Methanococcus maripaludis: one gene and its partner. The protein of the gene in region 2 binds, or shares a complex with, the protein of the main gene of each other region. Links are inferred from orthologs where the notes say so. Each region holds a gene or a part of one and is shown on either strand. Other genes may lie near its edges. The genes, in order: HNP90_RS06330 and HNP90_RS00955.

Region 1 (7,778 bases), on a different replicon or contig from region 2:
TTTCAGGTGTTGAAAGGCATGAAAGACATCAAATGCGTTCAGAAAAGAGGAAATATTCTAAAATTCGAACAGCTAAGAGAAAAACTCAAGATTAATGATAAAAACGACGTATCTTCTTCTGAAATCAAGGTAATTGACGAAAATTCTGAACAGTACGGAATCTCAAAAGAAAAGTTAATGGAAAACGCTGGAACGGCAGTTTATGAAGAAATTGTTAATTTAAACTTTGATTTTTCAAAAGCGTATGTATTGTGCGGTACTGGAAATAATGGTGGAGATGGTTTTGTTATTGCAAGACACTTAGCGAATAATTTTGCTACATTTGTCGTATTAATTGGAAATGAACAAAAAATAAGAACTTCTGAAACTCAAATTAACTTTAACATCATAAAATATATGGAATTTTTTGGTGCTCTGGATTACCTAAATATTTTAGAAAATGAAAATGTAATGGAGTTAATAAAACAGATTGAAAAGGAATTAAAAAATGAAAATGTACTGATAATTGATTCGATGCTTGGAACAGGAGTTATTGGAACTTTAAAAAATCCTTATTCAATAATAGTTGATTATTTAAATGTTTTAAAGTCCAAATACTATGAAAATTTGAAAATACTCAGTGTAGATATTCAAACAGGAAATTTAAAGTCCGATCTGGAAGTTATACTTCACAAACGAAAATTTGAAAATAAAAATAAAAATTTTGTTGTGAAAAGTATTGGAATTCCAAGATATATTGAAAATATGATTGGAAAAGGGGATTTTCACTTGTTGAACGAAAGAAAACCCGATTCTCATAAGGGGCAGAATGGAAAAGTGCTGATCATTGGGGGCTCAAAAGAATATCACGGTGCTCCTGTTTTTTCAGCCCTTGCAGCTTCTAAATTTGCAGATATTGTTACAGTTGCTTCAGTTTCAAAAGTTATGAATACAGTTAAAAATTATCCTGAATTAATGCCATACGAATTAAATGGGGATTATATCGGCTATAAAAATGTAGAAGAACTTTTAAATCTGTCTAAAAATTACGATTGCACGGTTTTAGGAAGCGGGATTTCTTTAAATTCTGATACAAAAGAGTTTGTAAATTCCTACATTAACAAAATAAATGGAAAAGTAGTTATTGATGCGGATGCAATAAAGTTGATAGATTATGAAAATTTTGAATTTAGAAATAATTTTATATTTACCCCGCACAAAAAAGAATTTGAATACATCGAAAATTATATCGAAAGTTCAGAATTTAAGTCAACCGTAGTTTTAAAAGGCAGTACTGATATCGTGTTTAATTCTGATAGCATCAAAATGAACATTACTGGAAACCAAGGAATGACTGTTGGGGGAACTGGAGATATATTATGCGGAATTATCGGTGCAATTTATTCTTGCAATGATGCATTTCCTTCAGCATGCTGTGGAACGTACATAAACGGATACTGTGGAGATATGCTGGAAAAAGAGTTTGGATACTATTATAATTCAACAGATATCATCAAAATATTGCCAAAAGCACTTAAAGATCTACTAATTTAATGCAATAATTTATTGAGGGACCTCATGGAAAATGACGTATTTAAGGCAGACATGCACATTCACACCAAATATTCTGGAATGATGAAATACATGGGATTAAAATTTCCAGATTCTGTCGAAGAACCTTTAAAGGTATTGAAATGTGCAAAAGCAAATAATATGGACATAATTGCAGTAACTGACCACAATACTATTAAAGGAGCTCTTGAAACGAAAAAGTATGAAAAAGAGTTCGGAATCGAAGTTGTAGTTGGAAGCGAGATAATGTCAAAAGACGGTGAAATCTTGGGGTTATACCTAAATGAAGATATCCCAAAAAGATTGAGCGCTGAAGAAACCATCGAAAGAATCCATGAACAGGGTGGACTTGCAGTATGTCCCCACCCATACAGCCCGATTTGTGAGGCAATCGGAGATAAGATGTTTGAACTTGATTTTGATGGTGTTGAAGTTTACAATGCATACCATAGAGATGGAATTGTAAACAACATTGCACTCGATAAGGTTTTGAAAAACTACCACAAGTCCCCTTTTGCATTTTTAGGAAATAGTGATGCGCATTTAGCAAGAATGATTGGAAATGGAAACACTAAATTTGAAGGAAACTGTGCAGATGATTTATTTAATGCTATAAAGCACAGAAAAACAACTTACGAAGGAACTCCAACCCCACTTTCAGATATAATTCTGTGGAGTTACAATGTTATCTATGCTTCAGAAAAAGCGCTTTTAAAATCAATGGTTAAAAAAGAAGATAATATTGTAAACTACAACTGTTCGAAATTTAAAAAAGGTCTCGCAGCATTTGGCGGGTTGATGTATATTGGAACGCCACTCCCACTTGTTGCAGGGTTTTTAGGAAATATATATCTTAAGAAAAAAGCAAAACAGAAATTAAAAGAAGTAATTCAAGAAGTTATTTAGTTTTTAAGTTTTTTTATTTTTTAAATGATTAAATTAATTCAACAAAGTTTTTAATCATTTTTAAACCGTTTTTACCACTTTTTTCAGGATGGAACTGGGTAGCATAAACGTTTTTTTTATTTAAAACACAGGGGAATTCGTAGCCGTAATTAGTAGTTCCTGAAATCACGTCCTTTTCTGAAGGGTTCACGTGATATGAATGTACAAAGTAAAAATATTCATTATTTGCTATTCCTTCAAAAAGGGGGATATCTTGAACCTGGTTTACTGTATTCCAGCCCATATGGGGGATTTTTTCAGAATGTCTAAATTTTATAACGTCTCCTTTTATTACTCCAAGACCGGGAATTTCGGGACATTCTTCACTTTTTTCAAGTAACAACTGCATTCCAAGACAAATTCCTAAAAAAGGAACCTTTTGAACGCATTTGTTAATTATTTCATTTAAAGAACAGTCTCCAGTTTTTTGAGAAATATTTTTCATGGAGTCTCCAAAATTTCCAACACCTGGGAGAACTAGTTTGTCAGCACTTAGGAGTATTTCGGGGTCACTTGTAACAACAATATCTTTTGTGTACAGTTCAAGTGCCTTTTCGATACTCCGCAAGTTGCCTGCATTATAATCAATTATTGCAATCACGATTATCCCGTTTAGTATAATTCTTCTTCAAGTTCTTTTAATGTGGTCAAAATCTTATTAAATGCAACGTATGCATCATCTATTCTTTTTAATCCGGTAATTACAACTTTTCCACTACCGAATATTAACACAACAACCTTTGGATCGCTCAATCTGTAAACTAATCCTGGGAACTGTTCGGGTTCATATTCGGTGCATTCTAAGGTGGATATATCGTCTAAGTTAGGTTCCATTCCAAGTTCGGTTGTAGCAACCATGTTTTGTACGTTTACTTCAGGATTGTCGATGATGTCCATTCCCGCTTCCTGTAATTCTTTAATTATTTTGTTTATTGCAATTACTGCATCGTCTTTGCTCTTTGCACCGGTACAATTTAATTTACCGCTTCTAAATATCAAAAGTGCAACCTTTGGATCGCTCAATCTACAAACAAGTCCGGGGAACTGTTCAGGTTCATATTCTGCGTTATCTAATATATCTGCGGCATATTCCAAGTCAATATCTGTTCCAATCTGCGTTGATACAACTACGTTTACGATTTTGATTTCAGGTTCCATCATTTTCACCAGTTTAAATATCTGGTATAAATTTCTATTTATATAGTATATAAACGTTTATATCTTTAATTATATATTTAAATATATAAATTAATTTGCCAAAAATAAAAAGAGAATATTCGGAAAATGTAATTATCCGAATAAAGCACCGAGACCTGCAGCAGCAGCTGCGGTTGTGTCTTCTTTTTTCTCTTCTTTTTTCTCTTCAACTGGTGCAGCTGCAGCAGCTGCAGGAGCAGCAGCAGCTACTGGTGCGATTGCAGCTTTTTCGATAGCTTCTGCAATATCAACGCCTTCTAAAGCAGCAACCAAAGCTTTAACTCTAGCTTCGTTTGCTTCAACGCCGCCAGCTACTAAGATAGCTTTAACAGCGTCTTCTGTGATTTCTTTACCTGCGGAATTTAATAATAATGCTGCGTATATGTATTCCATAAAGTACACCTCCAAGATGCATGAACTTTTTTTTGAAATTATCCGTTTGTATATATATTTTTTTGTATTGTATTATAAATTATTTTAGAAGAGCATTCCAAGACCTGCAGCTGGTGCAGCTTCTTCTTTTTTCTCTTCTTTCTTTTCCTCAACAGGAGCTTCTTCAACTGGTGCAGCTGCGCCTGATGACATTTTTTCTATTAATTCTTCGTCTAAAGCGTCATCGCCAGCAAGACCTGCAACAGCAATCATTTGAGCGTAAGCTTTTCCAAGGATTGCATCAGCGGTTTTATCTGTTACGAATGCACTTTCAACTGATACAGCTTTTGCATCATTGAATGCTTTTTGAACGATTGTTTCAATTGTCGCGCTTGTTGGGATAACAGCGTTAACTGACAAGTTGAATGCGCTTGTGTAAGCTTTTTGAATTTTTCCGATGAATTCTTCTTCATCGATTTTTAAATCGCTTTCAGTGTATATAACACCATCTTCGTAAACTCCGAGTACGTTTAAACCAACTGTAACTGGTTTAATACCTAATGCAGAGAGTACAACAGCAAGCTTTTGTGAGACAACTTCGCCTTCTTTAACGACGACTTTGTCTTCTTTGATTCCGATTTTACCCTTATCAATAGCAGCAGGGATTCCAACTGCTTTCAATTCACTTAAGAATGGTCCTGGTGGCATTCCTGTTGAACCAGCTTTAACTTCAATATCGCATGGTGCAGTAGCGCCTCCTTTAACAGGTGCAGGGCTTTTGCTTTCGTCAAGTGTTTTGAATAATTTGAATGGGTTCATTTCGGTAGCAATGATTGCAGCACCTTTGTCCAAGTAATCTGCTAATTTAGCAAATTCAGGATTTCCGGTTTCTTCAGCAACTTCCTCAATTGCCCTTTTCATGAGTGTGTTTCTTGACATTTTTAATGTCATTTGGTCTCTGATTTTGTCCCTGATTTCTTGGAGTTGTACCGCAGGAACTTCCATCATGTCAATTAATGCAATAATGCTTGTACTTTTAAGTAATTCTTTTAATGCATTAACTTCTTCAATTTTCCAAGGGGCAATCTTATGTTCTGATTTAGCGTCGATCATATTTTCAACCCCTCTATTTCTCAATAGGAGCAGCTGCGCCCATTGTAAGTTTTGTAAATGCACTTTTAACGTGGTAGAGTCCTTTTTCGTATTTTTTGGACACTACGTTTAAAATTGCTTCAGCATTTGCAGCAAGCTCTTCATCGCTCATTGATTCATGTCCAATGTACACTTGGAATAATGATTTATCCCTTGTGTTGATTGCAACAGTTTTTTGGAATCTAGCAACTAAAGGCGCTAAATTTGCATTTGCAGGCACAGGTTGTGGCATTTTACCTCTAGGACCTAAAACAGGACCTAATGATTTACCCACCAATGGCATCATATCAGCTTGAGCGATAAAGAAGCCGTGTGCGTTAGCAATTTTTTTAGCTGTTTTTTTGTTTTTACCTAATTCTTCTAATTCTTCCTGTCTTATTACAGTGAGGCCCATGTCTTCTGCTTGAGCAGCCAAGTCACCTTTCGCAATAACCGCAATCGCAACGTCTTTACCTCTTCCACTTGGTAAAACGATCTGTTCTTTTAACCTGTTTTCAGGTCTTGTAAGATCCAACTCTTTCAAGTTGACGATGAGATCAACGGATTGCGTGAAGTTCCGCGGCTTAGCAAGAGTTCGAGCCTCCTTCACTGCATTCAGTATTTTGTCACTGTCCATGTTGATGCCTCCTGTAATTATTTAACCGCACCAATGCGATCTAAACATGGGGCAGACATACTATCGCTTACTATTATATATAAGTTTCTGAGGTAAAAGAAGTCAATTTTTTAAAAGTCGGGTTAAAAATGCCAGTATTTAGTTAAAAAAGAATTTATATCTATTAAATTATTAATTATAATTCTTTAAGTGTTTTGTTGCAGAGATCGACGATGTCTTTTAAAGCTTCTTTTAAAACTTTTTCTGCATCTGTTTTTTCATCGGTTTTTAGCATGATTGTCGGGTTTGAGATGTATCTTCCAGTATCTGGATCTAAAACCGGATGTTCCACACCGTATGATGCGAGAATTACACCTTTTTTGGATAACAATACTTCTTTTATTAAGTTGCTCAAAGAATGGTCGTCATTTACCAATTCTAATTCGATAAAGTTTTTGCTTTTTTCAAGAATGTTAACGTAGTTCATTTTTTCACACTCAAAAGTTCTTTTCTTGTTAAATCTATATCCTTATTAAGAACAATTTTCTCGTCTTCTTCCCTAAATAGTTCTTTTTCAAGTCCTTCTTCGATTAATTCATCGATATCTCGCCCTGTTATGTATGCCGCAAGAGTTATTACGTTTTTAACAGGTTTTGATCCAATATTATAAAAGCTGAGTTCAGAGTAAATATCAAGAATGTCTTTTAAGATACCATTAATCTCTTCTATTTTATGTTCACACTTGATTACGTTTTCATCTTTTAAATATTTAAAATTAATTTTTAATGCAGTGAGTGCATCCAAGACGAGGTCTTTGTTTACTGGGTATTTTAAATCGTTTAATTTGTATTCAAATAGTCCTTTAGCATCTTTATTGTATTTATTATGAACTGTATCGATGATAGTCAGGATATTTTTATGATCTTCTGCAAGTTTATACTTTTCATCGCCAAATATCTTTATTCGTGCACTGTTATATGCCCGATTCTCTGAATAATTTGCTTTCGCATCAAATGAATAATCAATGCCTAATTTAGATATTCTTTCGCAGATTTCGATAATTTCTTCTTCAGTTCCTTTAATTGATATTATTCTTTTCATAATACTCACCAGATAGGTCCGAAATAGTCTCTTCAAAAATAGATACAAAACTTCAAAAGAGTTAATCCGTGTCGTATATAAAACTATGTAGTTATACTTTACGTCTCAAAAATATAAAACTGTTGGCAAAATAAGAATAGTTTTTTTAAAACTGGAAATATACAACGTCGTGTCAAAATGTTATATATATTATTGCCCATATGGGTAAATTGTCCTGCAGAACTTCTATCTGATTATTTTGGTTTGATAAAAACCTCAAATATTTGCAGGATACCTCTATCTTCAAATTCTATTCTGCTAATCTTGAAAAAAGAAAGTAATCCGATTTTAAAAAAGTTTATTTTTTGTGTCGTTGGTGTATTTTTTCTGCATTTATTGTTTTTATTATTTGGTATATACACCGCCCCTTTTATTACAATCCCCATTTTAAATTTTATCAGATTAATTAAGTCCTTTTTTTAATTAAACGTATAATTATAAATTATAATCAATAATATTTATATTTAAAGCGTTAATTATTCAGGATAATATCAATTCATGTTTTTATTTCCATTAAAACTCTAAAAATTTATTTAACGGGTTTTGAAGAAAATTATAATTAAGAACGGAGGGATAGTATGATACATGTTTCATATTCAAGTGTAAATGAAATGCTTGATCACTGGAAATTTAGGAAAAGTATGCGAAACAGGATCAAAAAAAGCTTTAATTTAGAAAGACTTTTTAAATCACACGAAAAATACCGTGATTTAGAAAGTACAGTTTATAACAAAATAAAAAAAAGAGAAGAAAAGGAAAAGAAATCCAAAAAATGAATTATTACTTTTTTTTATTCTATTCTATTTTAAATCTGTTTTTTTACGCA
Region 2 (6,799 bases):
CATTTCCCCGAACCTAAGACCTCCTTCTCTTGCCCTACCTTCTGTAGGCTGTCTTGTAAGAACTTGGATTGGTCCTCTGCTTCTTGCGTGGATTTTTCCAGCAACTAGGTGGTGTAATTTCTGGTAGTATGCAACTCCAACGAAAATGTCGCACTCTAATTTTCTACCGGATTTTCCATCGTACATAGCTTCTTTTGCGTGGTGCTTAAAGCCGTATTTTTCAAGGCCTTCTCTTAATTTCCATTCGCTTTCGCCGCTGAAAATTGTTCCGTCGATTCTTCTGCATTCTAATGAACCAACTTTACCACCAATCATTTCAAGAACCTGTCCGATAGTCATCCTTGAAGGGATTGCGTGCGGGTTGATGATTAAATCTGGAATTACTCCATCTTCGGTGTAAGGTAGGTCTTCTTGTGGAACAATAAGTCCAATAACCCCTTTCTGACCGTGTCTGGATGCAAATTTGTCACCAAACTCAGGAATTCTTAAGTCTCTAACTCTAACTTTTCCAAGTCTGTTTCCTTCTTTTGTTTCACTCAAAATTACGAGGTCAACGATTCCTTCTTCACCGTGTCTGATTGTAACGGATGTATCTCTTCTCTGGGATTTTGTTTGAAGGGTAATTTCCTGTTCTTCTAAAAATCTTGGAGGTGACGTTTTTCCTAAAATTACATCTCCTGATCTTACTTCGGATTCAAGGTCGATTAAACCATCGTCTCCTAAATTTCTGTAAGCTTCTTCAGCCCGGTATCCTCTAACTCCTTTTTCAGGAACTTCGAATTTATCGAGCTGTCCTCCAGGGTATCTTTTTTCAAAGCTTTCGTAGCTTCTAAAAAAAGTACTTCTACCAAGACCTCTTTCAAGGGACGCTTTATTGATAATGAATGCATCCTCCATGTTGTAGCCTTCGTAACTCATAACTGCTACAACGAAGTTCTGTCCAGCAGGTCTTTTATCAAATCCTAAGATTTCCTGGTGTTTCGTTCTTACAAGTGGAACTTGCGGATAGTGGAGTAAGTGTCCTCTTGTATCCATTCTCCATTTTATGTTTGCCATAGGAATTCCAAGTGACTGTTTACTCATCGCAGCAGCCATCGTAATCCTTGGAGCTGAGTTATGTTCTGGATATGGGGCAACACCTGCACCGATTCCCAAAATAACAAGCGGGTCGATTTCAACGTGGGTGTTTTCCTCAGTTACTTCATCTGCATACATCGCAATTCTTGCGTTTTCTTCTTCTTCAGCATCTAAGTATTCAATAACACCAGATTCCACTAATTCATGAAAAGTTAATTCCTGAGCATCTACTTTTTCAAGTAATTCCTCGGTTAATTTTGAAGCACCGTTTTCAGCTACAACTAATGGCCTTACAGCCCTTCCACCATCAGTTGAAATGTGAACATCGTTACTTTCTTCATTGAATGAAATTGAAGTGCTTGGCGATAATTTTCCACTTCTTCTATTGTCCCTTAAGTTTTTAACAAGTGTTTCAGGGTCTTCTGTGGTATCGATCAATTTCCCGTTAACATATACATTTGTCTGCTTTTCCAAGGTATCCACCTTCTTAATTGACTAAATTCGATCAATATTAAATTTAGTTTTCCTTTGTGAGCCCGAGTTCTTTTAATAATTCTATTACGTTATCGTCGCTTTCGTCAGTAGTTACTTTGCACATTACAGCAAGGTTTTTTACCAGACCACAGTTTGGACCTTCTGGTGTTTCGGACGGACATATTTTACCCCATTGGGTTGCGTGCAAGTCCCTAGCTTCGAAGTGAGGTTGTGATCTTGAAAGTGGGGATACAACTCTTCTTAATTGGGATACTGTTGCAAGGTAACTGGTCCTATCGAGAAGTTGGGATACCCCAGTTCTTCCACCTACCCAGTTTCCAGTAGCCATCGCATGTCTCATTCTTTCAGTTAAAACATCACTTCTAACTGCAGCTTGAATTGAAGGTTCTTTGTTTCTTATTGCTTGTCTTTCGAGCTGATATTTGATATCTTTAATCAACTGGTTGAATGAATGTCTAAATAAATCTTCCATCAAGTCTCCAGCTAATTTTAACCTTTTGTTTGAATAGTGGTCCTTATCATCTTCAACCCTTAATCCTAAGTAGAGTTCGATTGAATTTTTAGCCATTCTTCCAAGGTATTTACATTTAGCACCTAATTTTGCAGATTCTACGCCCATGTGTGGCAATAAATAGTTGCAAAGAATAGTTTCTGCTCTTTTTAACTTGTACTCTTTAGGCTGTCCTGGAGCTACTCTTTTTCCGATATGTTCGAGTGCATCTTCAGTCGTGTTTATTGCATGCTCTTCTCTTGCTTCCTGTAAGTTTGCAATTAACTGCATGACAACTGTTGGTTCGTCTGAAATTAATTCGATAATCTCCCTATCTGATTCTGCACCAAGTGCTCTCATCAATATAACTAGTGGAATTGTGCTAGGCATTCCCGGGAATGAAACATTTAATAACCCATCTGGGTTTCTCTCAACAGTACATAATGCCCTAAATCCATGTCTGGTTGAAAATACTTTTGCGATATCTACGATTTTATTGTTTTTTTCTACCTTTTCACATATAATTCTGTTAGGAATAAGGTCTTCCTGAGCAACAACTGCTTTTTCAGAACCGTTAACAATAAAATAACCTAAAGGATCTTTTGTGTCTTCGCCGTATTTTATTAATTCTTCTTCTGATTTTCCGCACAAGTGGCAGATTTCTGAACCAAGCATTACCGGAAGTTCTCCAATGTAAACTTCAACAGGAGATAACACTTTTTCTTCTTCATCTTCGCCAACTGTCGGTATCATTTCAAGGTAAAGCGGTGCAGAGTATGCAAGGTTTCTAATTCTCGCTTCCATAGGTGTTATTTCTTTTACAGAACCGTCAGCTTCTTTATTTATTGGTTTTGTAACTCTCACTTTATCAAAGGATACTTTGTATCCTCCTTTAATTTCTGTTTCGACACCAGTTACCTCATCGATGATCTTTTGAATTTTATTTTTCACAAAATCATCGTAGGAATCGATGTGGTGTTTTACTAAACTGTTTTCTTTAAAAAATGCATCAACAACGACACGGGACTCCATGATTTTCCCCCATAGATTTTAGATAAAGGAATAATAGCTTATTTTAAATTTTAAAAAATATTTAGCAGGTATTAACCAGCAATTTAGAGTGAAGTTGCTATTACTAATCTGTAATAGGTGCTTTCGCCTGCAGTAGGACTCATTCTTGTTATTTTTAAAACGTCTCCAGGAGCTGCTTCAACTTCGAGCACAAGTGGATCGGTATCGAGCAATTTAGGCAATTGCTGCAATTTTATATTGTATTTTTCGAGTAAAAGGGGTATTTCTTCTCTTGGAATAATCTCATGTGTCGGAACCATTGCATGTGATGATACTTTCACAGTTTGGCCTCCATTTGTTTAAAATAGTTATAAAAATAAATTTATGCGTATAATATTAATATCATGAAAAATAGTGGTAACTCATATATATTATTTTCTATCTTTATATATATTTCTAAAATTATTTCAAGTTAGCAAAATAGTGATACGGTTATATATTATAGTGTATATATACTCTAGAGCTAACCCGATGGATTATTGTCCAGATATTATACATTCACTGCTTTAAATATATAAAATTAAGGTTGATATTTTGAAAACCGTTCACGAAATTAATGAGAAGATACGAAATGGCGATGCAGTTGTGGTTACTGCAGAAGAGATGATCGATATAGTCGACGAACTGGGTGCGGAAAAAGCGGCAGTTGAAATAGATGTAGTTACGACAGGTACATTTGGAGCGATGTGTTCAAGCGGAGCATTTTTAAATTTTGGACACTCCGATCCACCAATAAAAATGTACAAGACATATTTGAATGGTGTTGAGGCATATTCTGGACTTGCAGCAGTTGATGCGTATTTAGGGGCTGCTCAAACTAATAGCGATGATGATATCGATATTTCATACGGCGGTTCTCACGTACTTGAAGACCTTGTAGCAGGAAAAGAAATCGAGCTTGTTGCTGAAGGTTATACAACGGACTGTTACCCTAGAAAAAAAGTTTCAACAACAATAACCCTAGATGATTTAAATCAGGCAATTTTGGTAAATCCAAGAAATTGCTACCAGTCATACAACGGAGCTACGAACAGTACTGAAGAAAAAATATACACTTACATGGGGGCACTGCTTCCAGAATTTGGAAACTTAAATTATTCTGGTGCAGGCCAATTAAACCCACTACAAAATGATTTTAACACGGAAACAAAAACTTACAATACTATAGGAATGGGTACAAAAATATTTTTAGGCGGTGCACAAGGGTATATTACCGGTGCTGGAACCCAACACAGTCCAAATGGTGGATTTGGAACTTTAATGGTTCAAGGTGACTTAAAAGAAATGAGTACTAAATATTTAAGGGGCGCAACAATTCCTAAATATGGAAGCACGCTTTACATGGGAATTGGAATCCCGATTCCAGTATTAAACGCGGAAATTGCAAAAACATGTGCAATAAAAGACGAAGATATCTCAGTTCCGATTTTAGATTACGGAATTCCTAGAAGGGATAGGCCTGAACTGGGCGTTACTAATTACAAACAGGCAAGATCTGGAAAAGTAACGATTGAAGTTGAAGTTGAAGGTAAAAAAGTCGATAAATGCATGAAAACAGCTTCAGTTTCAAGCTATAAAGTTTCAAGAGAAATTTCAAAAGAACTTAAAAATTGGATTTCAAATAGCGAATTTACGTTAACTGAAAGATTGGAACCTTTAAAAAGTGCAGCTCCAAAACCGATGAAAGCAAAAATGAAACTTGTAAAGGATATATTAAGTAAACCTGCAGTTGTTGGAAGTTTAAAAATGTCAATTACAGAAGCTTCAAGAATTTTAATTGAAAATAATATCAACCATCTTCCAATTATCGATGAAAACGGCAAACTTTCCGGAATAATTACTTCGTGGGATATTGCAAAAGCAATGGCTCAAGATAAACATTCAATTTCTGAAATTATGACCACATATATAGTATCTGCAACACCAGATGAGACTATCGATATGGCAGCAAGAAAAATGAGCAGAAATAATATTTCGGGACTTCCTGTTGTGGATTCAAACAACAAGGTTTTAGGAGTAGTTTCGGCTGAAGATATCTCAAAACTTATCGGGAGAACAGGACTTCATAAAATTTAATCTGGTGATTTAAGTGAAAAAAAGAGTATTTTACTGGATATCTGGAAGCAACGTAAGGGAACCGGTAGTTTCAAACGTGGTTTTGGGAACTGGTGTAATGGTTAACATTTTAAAAGCAAAAATGGAACCAAGAGAAGGATTCTTAATTCTCGAATTAACTGGTGATGAAGGACAGATCGAAAAAGCACTCGAAATTTTGAGGAAATTTGGTGAAGCAGAAGATATACCAAAAATGATTCAAAAAGACGATGAAAAATGTATCGATTGTGGTGCATGCGTAGTTCACTGCCCAGTTGGTGCACTTTCCGTTGATAATGAGTTTAAAATATTGCTCGACGAAGAAGAATGTATTGGTTGTAAAAACTGTGCAAAAATATGCCCTGTAAACGCAATTAAAATATTTGAAATTTAATTTCAAGTGAATTTAATTTTTTACTGTTTTTTAAGGTGGTTTAATGGATTTAACAATAAAATTCTTTGCAAAATGCAGGGAAGATTTTGGCGAAGGTTTAAAAATATCAATAGATCTAGATGAAGTAACCGTTTTGGAATTGATTGAAATTTTGGAAAAAGACTACAATTTAAACTTAAAAGAAGATTTTGAAAACGGAAAAATAATTGTTTCAAAAGACTTTGAAATCGTTTCTTCAAACGATTTAATTAATAAAAGTGGTGAAATTGGAATATATCCTCCAGTTTCAGGCGGATAACCTAAAGTGATTACTATGAAATGCAAAAAATGTGGTGGCCCTTCAATATACTACCAAAAACACTCTGGAAATAATTATTGTAGGACATGTTTCATAAAAGAAACTAAAAGAAAAGTTAGAAAAACCCTTGGAAGGGATGTTCTTAAAAACAATATTAAAGTTGCAATGGGCCTAAGCGGTGGAAAAGACAGTCTTGTAATGGCCCATATATTAAATGAATTTTACAAACAGATTCCAAAGTCTAAAATCCTTGCAATAATTGTTAATGAAGGAATCGAAGGATATAGGACTGATGGAATAGATGCAGCAGTAAAATTCTGCGAAGAACATGGTATCGAATACAGAATTGTTCATTTTAAGGATTATCTTGGAACAAATCTTGACGAAATTGTAAAACTTGCAAAAGAAAAAAATTTAACAATGAATCCATGCTCATTTTGTGGAGTAATACGGAGAAAAATCTTAAACCGGGTATCTATTGAAGAAAAATGCGATTATCTTGCAATTGGCCACAACTTAGATGATGTTGCACAGGCAGTTATGATGAATTACATCGAAGGAGACGTTAAAAAACTGGCTTTTTTAGGAAAAAGTTTGAAAAATCCTAAATTTGTTAAACGAATAAAACCTTTAGAAAAAATTCCAGAAGAAGAAGTGCTTTTAATTGCAGATTTACTTGAATTAAAATACCACAAGTCACCATGCCCGTATTCATGTCTTTCTTTTAGATCAGAAGTCTGTGAAATTACAGATACGTTGGAAAAAAACCACCCTGGTGCAAAATATTCAATTGTAAGGGGTTATGAAAGACTTCTCGAACATATCGAACTTCCGGGTTACACTGGAGAGTGTAAAATCTGCGGGGATTTATCTGCAACCG

What was found.
Region 1: HNP90_RS00955 (region 2) and HNP90_RS06330 share a complex: the UniProt entries of both Methanocaldococcus jannaschii proteins name them as parts of the RNA polymerase complex. The link is inferred for Methanococcus maripaludis from one-to-one orthologs.

The regions. Positions count from the first base shown.
Region 1 is NZ_JACDUL010000003.1:193,130-200,907, reverse strand. What follows is about bases 4,655-7,613. They hold HNP90_RS06330 (DNA-directed RNA polymerase subunit L), read right to left. Parts: upstream 6,300-7,613; coding sequence 6,009-6,299; downstream 4,655-6,008. Other genes in these bases: HNP90_RS06320 (hypothetical protein), read left to right, coding at 7,531-7,613; HNP90_RS06325 (DUF2067 family protein), read right to left, coding at 6,296-6,913; HNP90_RS06335 (50S ribosomal protein L1), read right to left, coding at 5,192-5,833; HNP90_RS06340 (50S ribosomal protein L10), read right to left, coding at 4,655-5,178. Outside these bases: HNP90_RS06365 (bifunctional ADP-dependent NAD(P)H-hydrate dehydratase/NAD(P)H-hydrate epimerase), read left to right, coding at 19-1,533; HNP90_RS06360 (PHP-associated domain-containing protein), read left to right, coding at 1,558-2,457; imidazole glycerol phosphate synthase subunit HisH, read right to left, coding at 2,486-3,097; HNP90_RS06350 (TATA-box-binding protein), read right to left, coding at 3,109-3,654; rpl12p (50S ribosomal protein P1), read right to left, coding at 3,787-4,086; more of HNP90_RS06340, read right to left, coding at 4,171-4,654; more of HNP90_RS06320, read left to right, coding at 7,614-7,728. UniProt on the Methanocaldococcus jannaschii protein: DNA-dependent RNA polymerase (RNAP) catalyzes the transcription of DNA into RNA using the four ribonucleoside triphosphates as substrates.
Region 2 is NZ_JACDUL010000001.1:178,058-184,856, reverse strand. The notes cover bases 1,797-4,526. They hold HNP90_RS00955 (DNA-directed RNA polymerase subunit H), read right to left. Parts: upstream 3,415-4,526; coding sequence 3,178-3,414; downstream 1,797-3,177. Other genes in these bases: HNP90_RS00950 (homocysteine biosynthesis protein), read left to right, coding at 3,668-4,526; HNP90_RS00960 (DNA-directed RNA polymerase subunit B''), read right to left, coding at 1,797-3,094. In the rest of the region: rpoB (DNA-directed RNA polymerase subunit B), read right to left, coding at 1-1,551; more of HNP90_RS00960, read right to left, coding at 1,595-1,796; more of HNP90_RS00950, read left to right, coding at 4,527-5,209; HNP90_RS00945 (4Fe-4S binding protein), read left to right, coding at 5,223-5,621; HNP90_RS00940 (MoaD/ThiS family protein), read left to right, coding at 5,665-5,919; HNP90_RS00935 (TIGR00269 family protein), read left to right, coding at 5,935-6,799. UniProt on the Methanocaldococcus jannaschii protein: DNA-dependent RNA polymerase (RNAP) catalyzes the transcription of DNA into RNA using the four ribonucleoside triphosphates as substrates.